3 regions of the Pradoshia eiseniae genome follow, and region 1 is predicted to be linked to each of the others. Evidence: riboswitches for the same ligand, from Rfam matches in the RefSeq annotation. Region 1 holds a riboswitch; each other region holds the start of a gene.
The links. Region 1 has a riboswitch for thiamine pyrophosphate ahead of thiT (energy-coupled thiamine transporter ThiT). Riboswitches for the same ligand answer to the same signal wherever they lie in the genome.
Positions count from the first base shown of each region.

Region 2: linked by a shared signal. The riboswitch ahead of thiM (hydroxyethylthiazole kinase) and the one ahead of thiT (energy-coupled thiamine transporter ThiT) in region 1 are both predicted to bind thiamine pyrophosphate.
Region 3: linked by a shared signal. The riboswitch ahead of thiW (energy coupling factor transporter S component ThiW) and the one ahead of thiT (energy-coupled thiamine transporter ThiT) in region 1 are both predicted to bind thiamine pyrophosphate.

Region 1 covers NZ_PKOZ01000004.1:233,405-236,682, reverse strand. The annotation lists gene CYL18_RS09775 (dicarboxylate/amino acid:cation symporter) at 1-934, shown strand, start outside; TPP riboswitch at 993-1,095, shown strand; gene thiT (energy-coupled thiamine transporter ThiT) at 1,205-1,789, shown strand; gene CYL18_RS09765 (nitroreductase family protein) at 1,861-2,478, opposite strand; gene CYL18_RS09760 (winged helix-turn-helix transcriptional regulator) at 2,609-2,953, shown strand.
Region 2 covers NZ_PKOZ01000001.1:413,439-416,716, reverse strand. The annotation lists gene thiD (bifunctional hydroxymethylpyrimidine kinase/phosphomethylpyrimidine kinase) at 1-479, opposite strand, end outside; gene thiM (hydroxyethylthiazole kinase) at 476-1,261, opposite strand; TPP riboswitch at 1,351-1,452, opposite strand; TPP riboswitch at 1,522-1,621, opposite strand; gene CYL18_RS02010 (ArsR/SmtB family transcription factor) at 1,768-2,391, shown strand; gene CYL18_RS02005 (MFS transporter) at 2,458-3,278, shown strand, end outside.
Region 3 covers NZ_PKOZ01000018.1:3,251-6,528, reverse strand. The annotation lists gene CYL18_RS17205 (penicillin-binding transpeptidase domain-containing protein) at 1-548, opposite strand, end outside; TPP riboswitch at 747-858, shown strand; TPP riboswitch at 939-1,026, shown strand; gene thiW (energy coupling factor transporter S component ThiW) at 1,339-1,842, shown strand; gene CYL18_RS17195 (DUF4260 domain-containing protein) at 1,980-2,330, opposite strand; gene CYL18_RS17190 (MerR family transcriptional regulator) at 2,330-2,755, opposite strand; gene CYL18_RS19745 (DUF4181 domain-containing protein) at 3,039-3,278, shown strand, end outside.

The sequences.
Region 1 (3,278 bases):
TCAAGTAAATATCTCTGCTGCTGAATACACTGCTAGTCAAGCTCCCTCAGTAATAGATACTCTCATAAATATCATTCCGAAAAACCCTATTCAAGCCATGGCAGAAGGAAATATGCTTCAAGTAATTGTTATGTCTATTTTCTTTGGGCTTGGAATTTCTGCGCTTGGTTCAAAAACGAAGGGCATTATTGATTTATTGGAACAAGGACAAGAATTAATGGTTTACCTTGTCAACATGATCATGAAGGCGGCTCCTTATGCTACGTTTGCTCTTGTAGCAACAGCAGTCGGTAGCCAAGGGATTGCTGCGATTAAGAGCATGGGCCTTTACATGATTGTGGTTGTGTTAGCTCTCTTTATTCATACAGTTGTTGTATATGGCGGAGCGATTTCCCTGCTTGGACGAAGCAATCCACTAGATTTCTTTAAGAAGTTTTTCCCGGCAATTGCTGTGGGATTCAGTACGTCTTCAAGCAGTGCAGCTCTTCCAGTAGCAATGGAAACAGCTCAAAAAGCGCTTAACGTGCCAAAGAACATCAGCAGCTTTGTGCAGCCTCTTGGAGCAACGATTAATATGGACGGAACAGGAATTCTTCAAGGGGTTGCGGTTGTCTTTATTGCACAAACGTACGGCGTTGATTTGACGGTTCCTCAATTGTTGACAGTTATCCTGACAGCGGTTCTGGCCAGTGTTGGGACAGCGGGTGTACCAGGAGCCGGGTTGATTCTACTTGCTATGGTACTTGAACAGGTGGGCTTGCCGGTCGAGGGAATTGGCCTTATTCTTGGAATTGACCGCTTATTGGATATGACGCGTACGGCCGTAAATATTACAGGTGATGCTTCCTGTGCTGTCATTATTGCTCAATCTGAGAAGAAATATGAAGCAAATGAAGATGAAGCACCAGAGATGACGGAAGAGATGACTGCGTAAGGAAATCTCCTTGCTATTGGCAATTCCTTCTAGTATCATATAAGAAAATGAATATAATTTATTCCACAAGGGGAGCCCATGAGGCTGAGAGTGAATGTTCGAATTCTGACCCTCCGAACCTGTTAGATAATTCTAGCGTAGGAATGTGGCGGATATATGCTATTTGTAAGAGAGCAATGTGTGCCATTTTTGACATACATTGCTCTTTTGCATTTTATAAGCCCGTTTTCTCGAAAGATTCAGGTACTCCTCCAAAAAGAAAGGGGAACAATGATGAGAAATAACCGTTTGTTGTATTTGGTTGAGGTGGCTATTTTTGCGGCTATGGCATTTATTTTTGATTTGCTTGGAAACATCATGTCTTTTAGTTTATGGGCACAAGGAGGAAGCGTATCAATTGCCATGGTACCAGTCTTTTTGATGGCCTTGCGGTGGGGTGTAAAAGGCGGTGTTGTAACCGGGCTGTTATTGGGTCTATTGCAAATCGTATCAGGAACGGCCTATATTCTGACACCAGTTCAAGGAATTCTAGATTATATCGTGGCTTTTTCAGCGGTAGGTTTATCGGGGCTCCTTTTCAGTCTGGTCCAACCAAACGGAAACAATAGAAGAACCAATATTCTTTATGTAATAGGCGGGATTCTTGTAGGAAGCTCATTGCGTTTTCTTGCCCACTTTATCGCGGGAGTCGTCTTCTTTGGAGCGGGGGCTGCGGACGGGCAGTCTGTTATCATCTTCTCCCTCCTGTATAATCTGTCTTATTTGCTTCCGAGCGTAATTGTATCAGGCGGGGTTATTATGCTGCTCTTCTCTTCAGCACCAAGATTACTCTTGAAGAAGGCAGCTCATTATTGATTTGTTTAATACGGAGACAAGAAAGACCGCGATAAAGGTTATTGGCTAACCTTTATTGCGGTCTTTTCTATTTAATCAAAGTAGGTTGTTAAAGATTCGATTGGCAGGCGTGAAGTATTGAATGCAGGTGCTAGAGCCTTACCGATAGCAATTAAAGTAATTGGGAAGAGATTGTCTGGCAGGTCAAAGCGTTTGGCGAATGCATCTTTGTCGAAGCCGCCCATCGTGATTGTATCGTAGCCGCGATCTTTGGCGAGCAGCATGAATTGCATGGCAATTGCGCCGGCATCATAAGCGGCAATTTCCTTTAATCCTTCCTTCGGCATTGTTGGATATGCATTCAATGTTTGTTTGATTGTCCGATCAGCGATAGATTGGTCCATATAGCCTTTTTCAACATTAAGGGAATAGATTTTTTCTACGTTTTTGTAAGCTTCGCTATCACCTATAACGGCAACGATTGCCGACGACTCTTCGATTTGCGCCTGGTTGAAGCCAAGTGTCCGGATCTCTTTTTGAAGCTCTTTGTTTTGGATAACGATAAAACGCCATGGCTGCAGGTTGCTTGATGATGGTGCATTGGCTGCAATGCTTAATAATTCAAGAATTTCACGCTTGTCAATTTGAAATTGGGGATCATAGCTTCGAACGGACTTACGCTGTTTGATAATTTGTTCTAATTGTGACATGGTTATTCTCCTTGTAAACTTACTTAAAGTTAGTTTTTATATATTGGTTAACTTACCATTAGTAAGTTAACATGTCAATGCATAAGATTCATGTTATGATAATAAGAGCATAAAGATGGAGGCGATTTCTATGCCAGAAGCCACAGATCATGGTCCAAAGCTACATATATGCAGTGATTTTCACAAGACAATAGAATTTATCGGCCGAAAATGGATGGGGATTATCATATACTCATTGCTGGATGGACCGAAAAGATATCATGAATTAATTGGACGGATTGAAGGAATCTCTGACAGGGTCCTGACAGAAAGATTGAATGAATTAGTGAAGGAGGAATTAGTGAAAAAGAGTTATTTAGATGGTTCTTTAAAGAAAGTCCAATATGAATTGACACCTAGTGGAGAAGCATTGAAGGATGTTATGTTATCTATACGAAAATGGGTTGAATATAAAAATGAGCTGGAAAAGAAGTAAAAGTAAGACTATCAGGCCGGAGAATCCTCTTAAATTTGGAATAGAGGTTCTCCGGCTTTTTATTATGTTTTCTACCTTATTTGGGTGTAAATTTCCTGGAGGAAATTATATGTGATACGCCAACTCTTCTTGATTAAGGGTTGTTTTAATTAAGGATGATGGTGAAAAGCCTGTCAAAAACTCATAAAAAAGAAGTGAATTGACGATAAAACAACTAACTATTCAGTAACAATAGGTTTCATTTTATCACTCAAGGGAATAAAAAAATCAGTAAATATATACAAATTACCAACAATTTTCCATTTATTTCAATTATAATATTTAT
Region 2 (3,278 bases), on a different contig from region 1:
TGCTCTGCCGCCTTTTCGACTTGACTGTCATGGCGGATGGACATCCCCGTCAAAACCTCGGCTTCGGGTATGTTTGGCGTAATGACCGTACTAAGCGGAATCAAATGATCCCGCAAGTCACGCACAGCCTCCATCCCGAGCAATTGTGCCCCTCCCTTTGCGACCATGACCGGGTCCACAACAAGCTGCAAGTCTCTCTTTCTCAGAATCTCCGCTATCTCTTGAATGATTTCACCGGAGGCAAGCATCCCGGTCTTGACTGCTCGCACAGGCAAATCATTTAAGACTGCCTCCGCCTGCGACCGGACAAATTGCGGAGTCGTTGTCAAAATATCATGAACACCCATCGTGTTTTGAGCGGTTAAAGCTGTAATGACGGAAGTACCAAACACCCCCAGCTCTTGGAACGTTTTCAAGTCAGCCTGAATCCCTGCACCGCCGCCAGAATCAGATCCGGCAATTGTCATCACTACATTCATGCTTCCCCCCTCCCGCTCGCATGGACAAATAATCGATCCAAAAAGGCAGCTTGAAAAGAAGCTGGATAAGGACTTGTTTGATAGGCTTCCTCACTTGCTTTTTTATACAGGAACAGTCCTTCAGCAAGCCTGTCTAATCGATGACTGTCACATGATGCCAGGATGGCTGTGCAAACAGAGCTGAGTAAGCACCCGCTGCCCGTGACTTGAGTAATCATCTCATGTCCGCCCTCTACCCAGCGTTCTCGTTCACCGTCCGTGAGATAATCCTTCTCTCCGGTCACAATAACTAGGCATCCATGTTCCAATGCTACCTTTTTTGCCTCCCTTTCCAGATGAATGGCTCCCGTGCCGCTGTCCACTCCCTTTTGCTCCCACTCAGCTCCCACGAGTGCAGCGAGCTCGCCAAGATTACAGCGAATGGCATCAATATGAACCTCTTGAAGTAACTCTCTTACTGCTTCCTTCCTATACGTGGCAGCCCCGACAGCGACCGGGTCAAGCAGTACAGGCATTCCCCTCTTATTGGCAGCCTTGCCCGCTTTCAGCATCGCCCGCCTCATCTGCGGATTAAGGGTGCCGATATTGATGGAAAGCGCCGATGCCACTTCGACAATCTCCTCCACCTCATCCGGTCCATCCGCCATAACCGGTGATGCCCCAATCGCAAGCAGTCCATTTGCCTGGAGATTGGCCGCTACATAATTCGTGATGCAATGAATGAGTGGATTCCTATCCCGGACTTGTGTGAATACAGTTGTTCCTTCAAATAAATAGTTCATCTTCTCTCCTCCATTTTGTCGATGGACGCAAGAAAGAAAAAGCCCCTCTATCTCACTAGCAAGAATAGAAGGGCCTAGCATCAGAATCGCTTCTGATGTTTATTGCTCCCTACGCCAGTATTAACTAAGACAGGTTCTAAGGGTCAGGTTTTAACCTTCTCAACTCCATAAGAGTCCCCCCGCAATCAAATTATTTAGTTTTAGGAAACAAATAAAGCTCTCCAAATAATAGATGGAGAGCTAAAATATACACAAATTAAGGCGTGTTATACTTTGCTCCCTACGCTAGTGTTAACTAAGTCAGGTTCTAAGGGTCAGGTTCTACCTTCTCAACTCCTAAGAGTCCCCCTGCAAATCATTTGATTGGTTTTACCTTATCAAAATCTTGTATCTTTTTCAATAATATATGGAAAATAAAAAACATATTGATTAATTATTTTACATAGTTTACCATATAGTTAAATTATTTTTAACCGAATAAAAATATATAACAGAGGAGCGAAAAAATGAAACCCATGTTAACCTTGACGGATTTCAGCCAAATCAAAGCCCTATCCGATCCTTTTCGGGCAGAGATTATGATGCGTCTCATGGAAAAACCTTATACAGGCCAGCAATTATCCGAGCATTTCGGCATGTCACGAGCCAAGATTCATTATCATATTAAGGACTTAGAAAAAAACGGGTTAATTGAAATCGTATATACCGAGGAAAAGAACGGAATCATCCAGAAGTTCTATCAATCAGTCGCCGCCGGATTTATACCGGCCGATCAACTATTACCATATAAAGAGGTTAGCGAATCTGCCAGGCAGTTAATCTTACAAATGAATGAACGATCTAAAAAACATATCCTGTCTGCTCCCGAGGAATCCTTTATCATGGATAAAGCTTCAGAAGACCCTTCCGAATGGAATTTTGTCGGTTCACTTTGGGAATTCACTGCAACAAGGGTGCAATTTCAAGCATGGGTTAAAAAATACCATAATTTGATGAACGAATTAACTAGCTTGGCAAAGGACGCTGAAAAGAATCCTGACAGTAAGGTGTACTTTGTTTCCACTACTGCCCTGCAGATTGATGAGCCATCCATGGATCGATATAAGGAGAAAGAAAAGAATCAAGATTGATTCTTTTTTTATCACCAACAGTCAGTTTTTATTTAACCGATTAAATAATTTTTAAGGAGATTAAATATGAATTTCTTCCGAGCAAACAAAAACTTTTCCTGGCTTTTATTAGGTAGAATCATTACGAATATTGGGGACAGCCTATATTACATAGCCGCCACATGGCTAGTCTATGACCTTGGCGGAAGCGCTTTTTATTCTGGTTTAGCGGGTTTCTTGATTTTATTTCCCAAAGTTCTTCAATTTTTATTCGGTCCCTTCATTGATAGGTGGCACCCCAAGAAAATCCTCACTTGTACTCAGTTGTTACAATGTATCCTTCTGCTCATGATCCCTTGCGCTTATTTTTTCAATCTATTAACCATACAGTTTTTGCTCATCATCATGCCCCTTATCGCTATCATCGAACAGTTCTCTTATCCAACTCAGAATAAACTCTTGCCTTTAGTGCTCAAGAAAGAGGACTTACTAAAAGGCAATACCTATTTTTCGTTTGCTTATCAAGGAATCGATCTTATCTTTAACGCCTTTGCGGGCATACTTGTAGCTTTGATTGGTGCCATCTCTTTATTCTTGGTCGACTCCATCACTTTTGCCACCTGCGCAATGATATTTAGTCTTTTAAAACTTTCTCATCTTCCAATAGACAATACACCTGTGAAACATTCGTATCATACATACATAAAAGAATTATCAGAAGGCCTGTCACTCGTATTCAAGGCATTGCTTCCTCTTTTGGCAGGAGCAATAGCTATCAACTTTACTATCGGTGCAACTTATGCCCTTTTACCGTCCTTTGCAGAAGAAAAAGGGGGCGCTCATATATACGGATATTATTTAACAAGTATCTCTGCTGGATTATTGCTTGGTGCATGGGCTGTACAGAA
Region 3 (3,278 bases), on a different contig from region 1:
ATTCCGACCTGCTGGGCTGTTCCATTGATGGCAAGACCCTTTCCATTACGGTCAAAAATCTCGCCCCTCTGCGCTTTTGTGGAGCCAATACCTATCTTCTCATCTTTCTGCAAGTCCGGGAAAATAAAGGTCGTATCCCAGTCGATATACCAGTTCTCTTCTTCATCACGCGTTTCTTTCTTTAATTCTACTTCCTTATCAAACTCGATTTCTCCAGCGATGGAGTTCATCTTTACCTGAATCGGAAGCGTAACCTGCTCTTTATCCTCGTGCTCCTGTTCCTCTTCAAAATTGGTTTTCACCTCTAAATCGGTAATGCCAAGATCACTATATACTTTTTCATACCGATCGACGAAATCCTCACTTTTAAAGGTTTCCTTAGTGGAAGCCGAAAGATAATCCGCATACATATCATCAAATTTCTGCTCGTTCCACAGCTTCACATAATCTTTCAGCCGGCTTTCTGGCTGAACAGAATCATCTCTGCATCCTGCTGCAACCAATAATAATAAAAATAAAAAGCTTGCTAGAATTCTTTTTTTACTCACGGATTCTGCCCCCTCTCGAATCAATGTCTTAATTATAACAAAAGAGCGAATATTTATTGAGAAAAATTGTCCTTGCCTATTAGACTAAGGAGTAACAGACACATGTGATATATCTATTTAACAAAGGGTTAGGATATTTATTTTTCGAAATAGATTGATTTACTTACTAATTTTGGTAAGCTAATAGATAATTCATATAAACAGCACTAGGGGTGTCTTGCAAAAGGCTGAGATGGAGCTGGCGTTTCCTCCGAACCCTTTGAACCTGACCTAGTTCATGCTAGCGGAGGGAAGGTGAAATTATGAGGGATGACGTGTATTCCATTCATCCTGACCTTCCAATTGATTGGTCAGGGTTTTCTGATGTTAAAAGACTATGAACTAAATATGTATATCTACTAGGGGCGCCAATGGCTGAGAAGAACCCTTTGAACCTGATCTAGTTCATACTAGCGGAGGGAAGTAGGAATGATGAAGCTAGTATGACTTCTACCATTTACCACTTTCCATTTGTGAGAGTGGTTTTTATTTTGGTCTCCCCTTCCATTCAGTACCCATACGGCAATTACACTCCCTGCTGTTTATATGGTCGTCAATAGTATACGAGGAGGAAATTACATGGACACGTTTACTGAAAGATTGCACGCACACATTCAACCGATTTGGGAGCAAATCATCAGCATCTATTCGAATAAGTTTTAAGAAAAGGAACATTGCTGGAGGAAAAATTCGTTCATTGTTTAAAGGGCTAATTTAACAAACCGTAATCGAAGAAAGGTGAGTGTAAACCATGAACCGGACAAAAAAACTGACCATGACCGCTTTACTCGCAGCCATCACGAGTATATCCAGCAGCCTGATTTTCATCCCGATTGGATTCGCAAAGATATTCCCAATCCAGCATCTCGTAAACCTGCTTTCAGCTGTCCTATTGGGCCCGGCCTACGCCATTATGCAAGCCTTCCTCTCCTCCACTATCAGGAATATAATCGGAACGGGCAGCCTATTCGCCTATCCCGGAAGCATGATTGGCGCCTTCCTGGCAGCCATCCTTTACAGCAAGACAAAAAATATTGGGCTATCTGCCCTTGGCGAAGTAATCGGCACCGGCATACTAGGGGCAATCGCGACCTATCCCATAGCCGTTTTAATCCTCGGAGAAGAAATGACCATTTTCGGACTCATCCCTGCCTTCACGATCAGTTCCTTCACGGGAGCCTTATTGGGATATACTTTATTGAACCTATTAATCAGAAAACGGGTCATCCTGCCAGGTGGACAAAAGGTAAGGTAGCATAATCAAATTTGATGCAGCTCTATGCTTATAGAAGGCTTGCCGTATAATGTGACCTGCTCCTAGTCAGTAGAGAAAGTAAAACAAGCCGCCTCCATAAAGGAAGCGGCTTACTTTCTAGTGGCATAATGGCTCCATTACAATTTTTGTATATGTGTTATGTTAAAAGTGTCTTCATATTTCAATCCAAATCCCAATAATCTATCCATAAATATATGTGCTAGCCAGATAATTGATATTATGAGTAAATAAACATTTGAAAAGTAAAAGTAACTGATAAAGAAAAGTAGCGGTACAATCAAACTGTGTCCGAAATTATAAACAATGGCGCCAATTTTTTTATTCATTGCATAACCAATCATAGTTATATCAGGAACTAATAAAAGGACAAAAAACAGCCAAACCGGGAAATTTAGGTACACGTAAATATAAAAAGAAATGGCAAAGGCAATTCCATTTTCGATACGGACGATTCTTTTAACTGTCATTATAAATTCCTCTTATCGCTGCTTTTGAAGAGTTCAAACAGCAAATCCTCAATCACTTCTTTATTCTCTGTATATTTTTCTTCTTTTATCAGCTCTTTAACGTTTTTCAATGTCTTTGATGCTTGTTCATAAAACTGAATTTTCCCATCAATATTTGATAGCTTTTGCTCAATTAACCATACGGTTGAATTGTTACATTCTGCTGATATTGGTTTGTCTTTTAATATGAGCAATTGTTGAATCTCTTTAATTGTGAAGCCCAAATGCTTTAATACGATGATAAGCTGCAGCTGCTTTTCACTATCTTCATCATATTCTCGATACCCATTGTCTCGCCTTTTAGGCTTCAATATCTGCTCTTTCTCATAATAACGAATCGTATCCGTTTGAATCTTATATTTCTTAGAGAAATCTTTGATTTGCATATGAACCACTCTCCCAATACCACCATAACATTGGAGTATTGTCTAAGGTCAAGGGTATAAATATATATATATTTATAAATCAATTGAAAAAGAGTCACTTCTTAATCTTTACCATTTCCCCTCCCGCTAATCTGCAGCCTTTTATTAATAGGCTGTTATCGTAAAGATTATTGCTTAGGGAAGCTGCTATTCATTTTACTGTACAATTTTAGATTGAGAGCGCCTCCTTGAACAGAGGGACAGGTTAGCTTTAGAAGGGTTTCTATCATCCATATCGAATTATATGGTTATAGTATTTGAAGCAGTGACTAATAAAGATAAATGGAGAGGGTTAATTTTGAGGCTGTTGACGGTTCTAATTATTTTATTATTAGTAGTATTTTCGGTAGAAAAAATGACAGATAAATTTTGGGGTGTAAAGAGAAAAAGCATCTCCGAAACTCCCGGTAAAAGAATTGACCGATGGGGAAGAGCGATAATAATCTTTATATTTGTAGTATCCAGTATTACCAAGGGTTCGAGT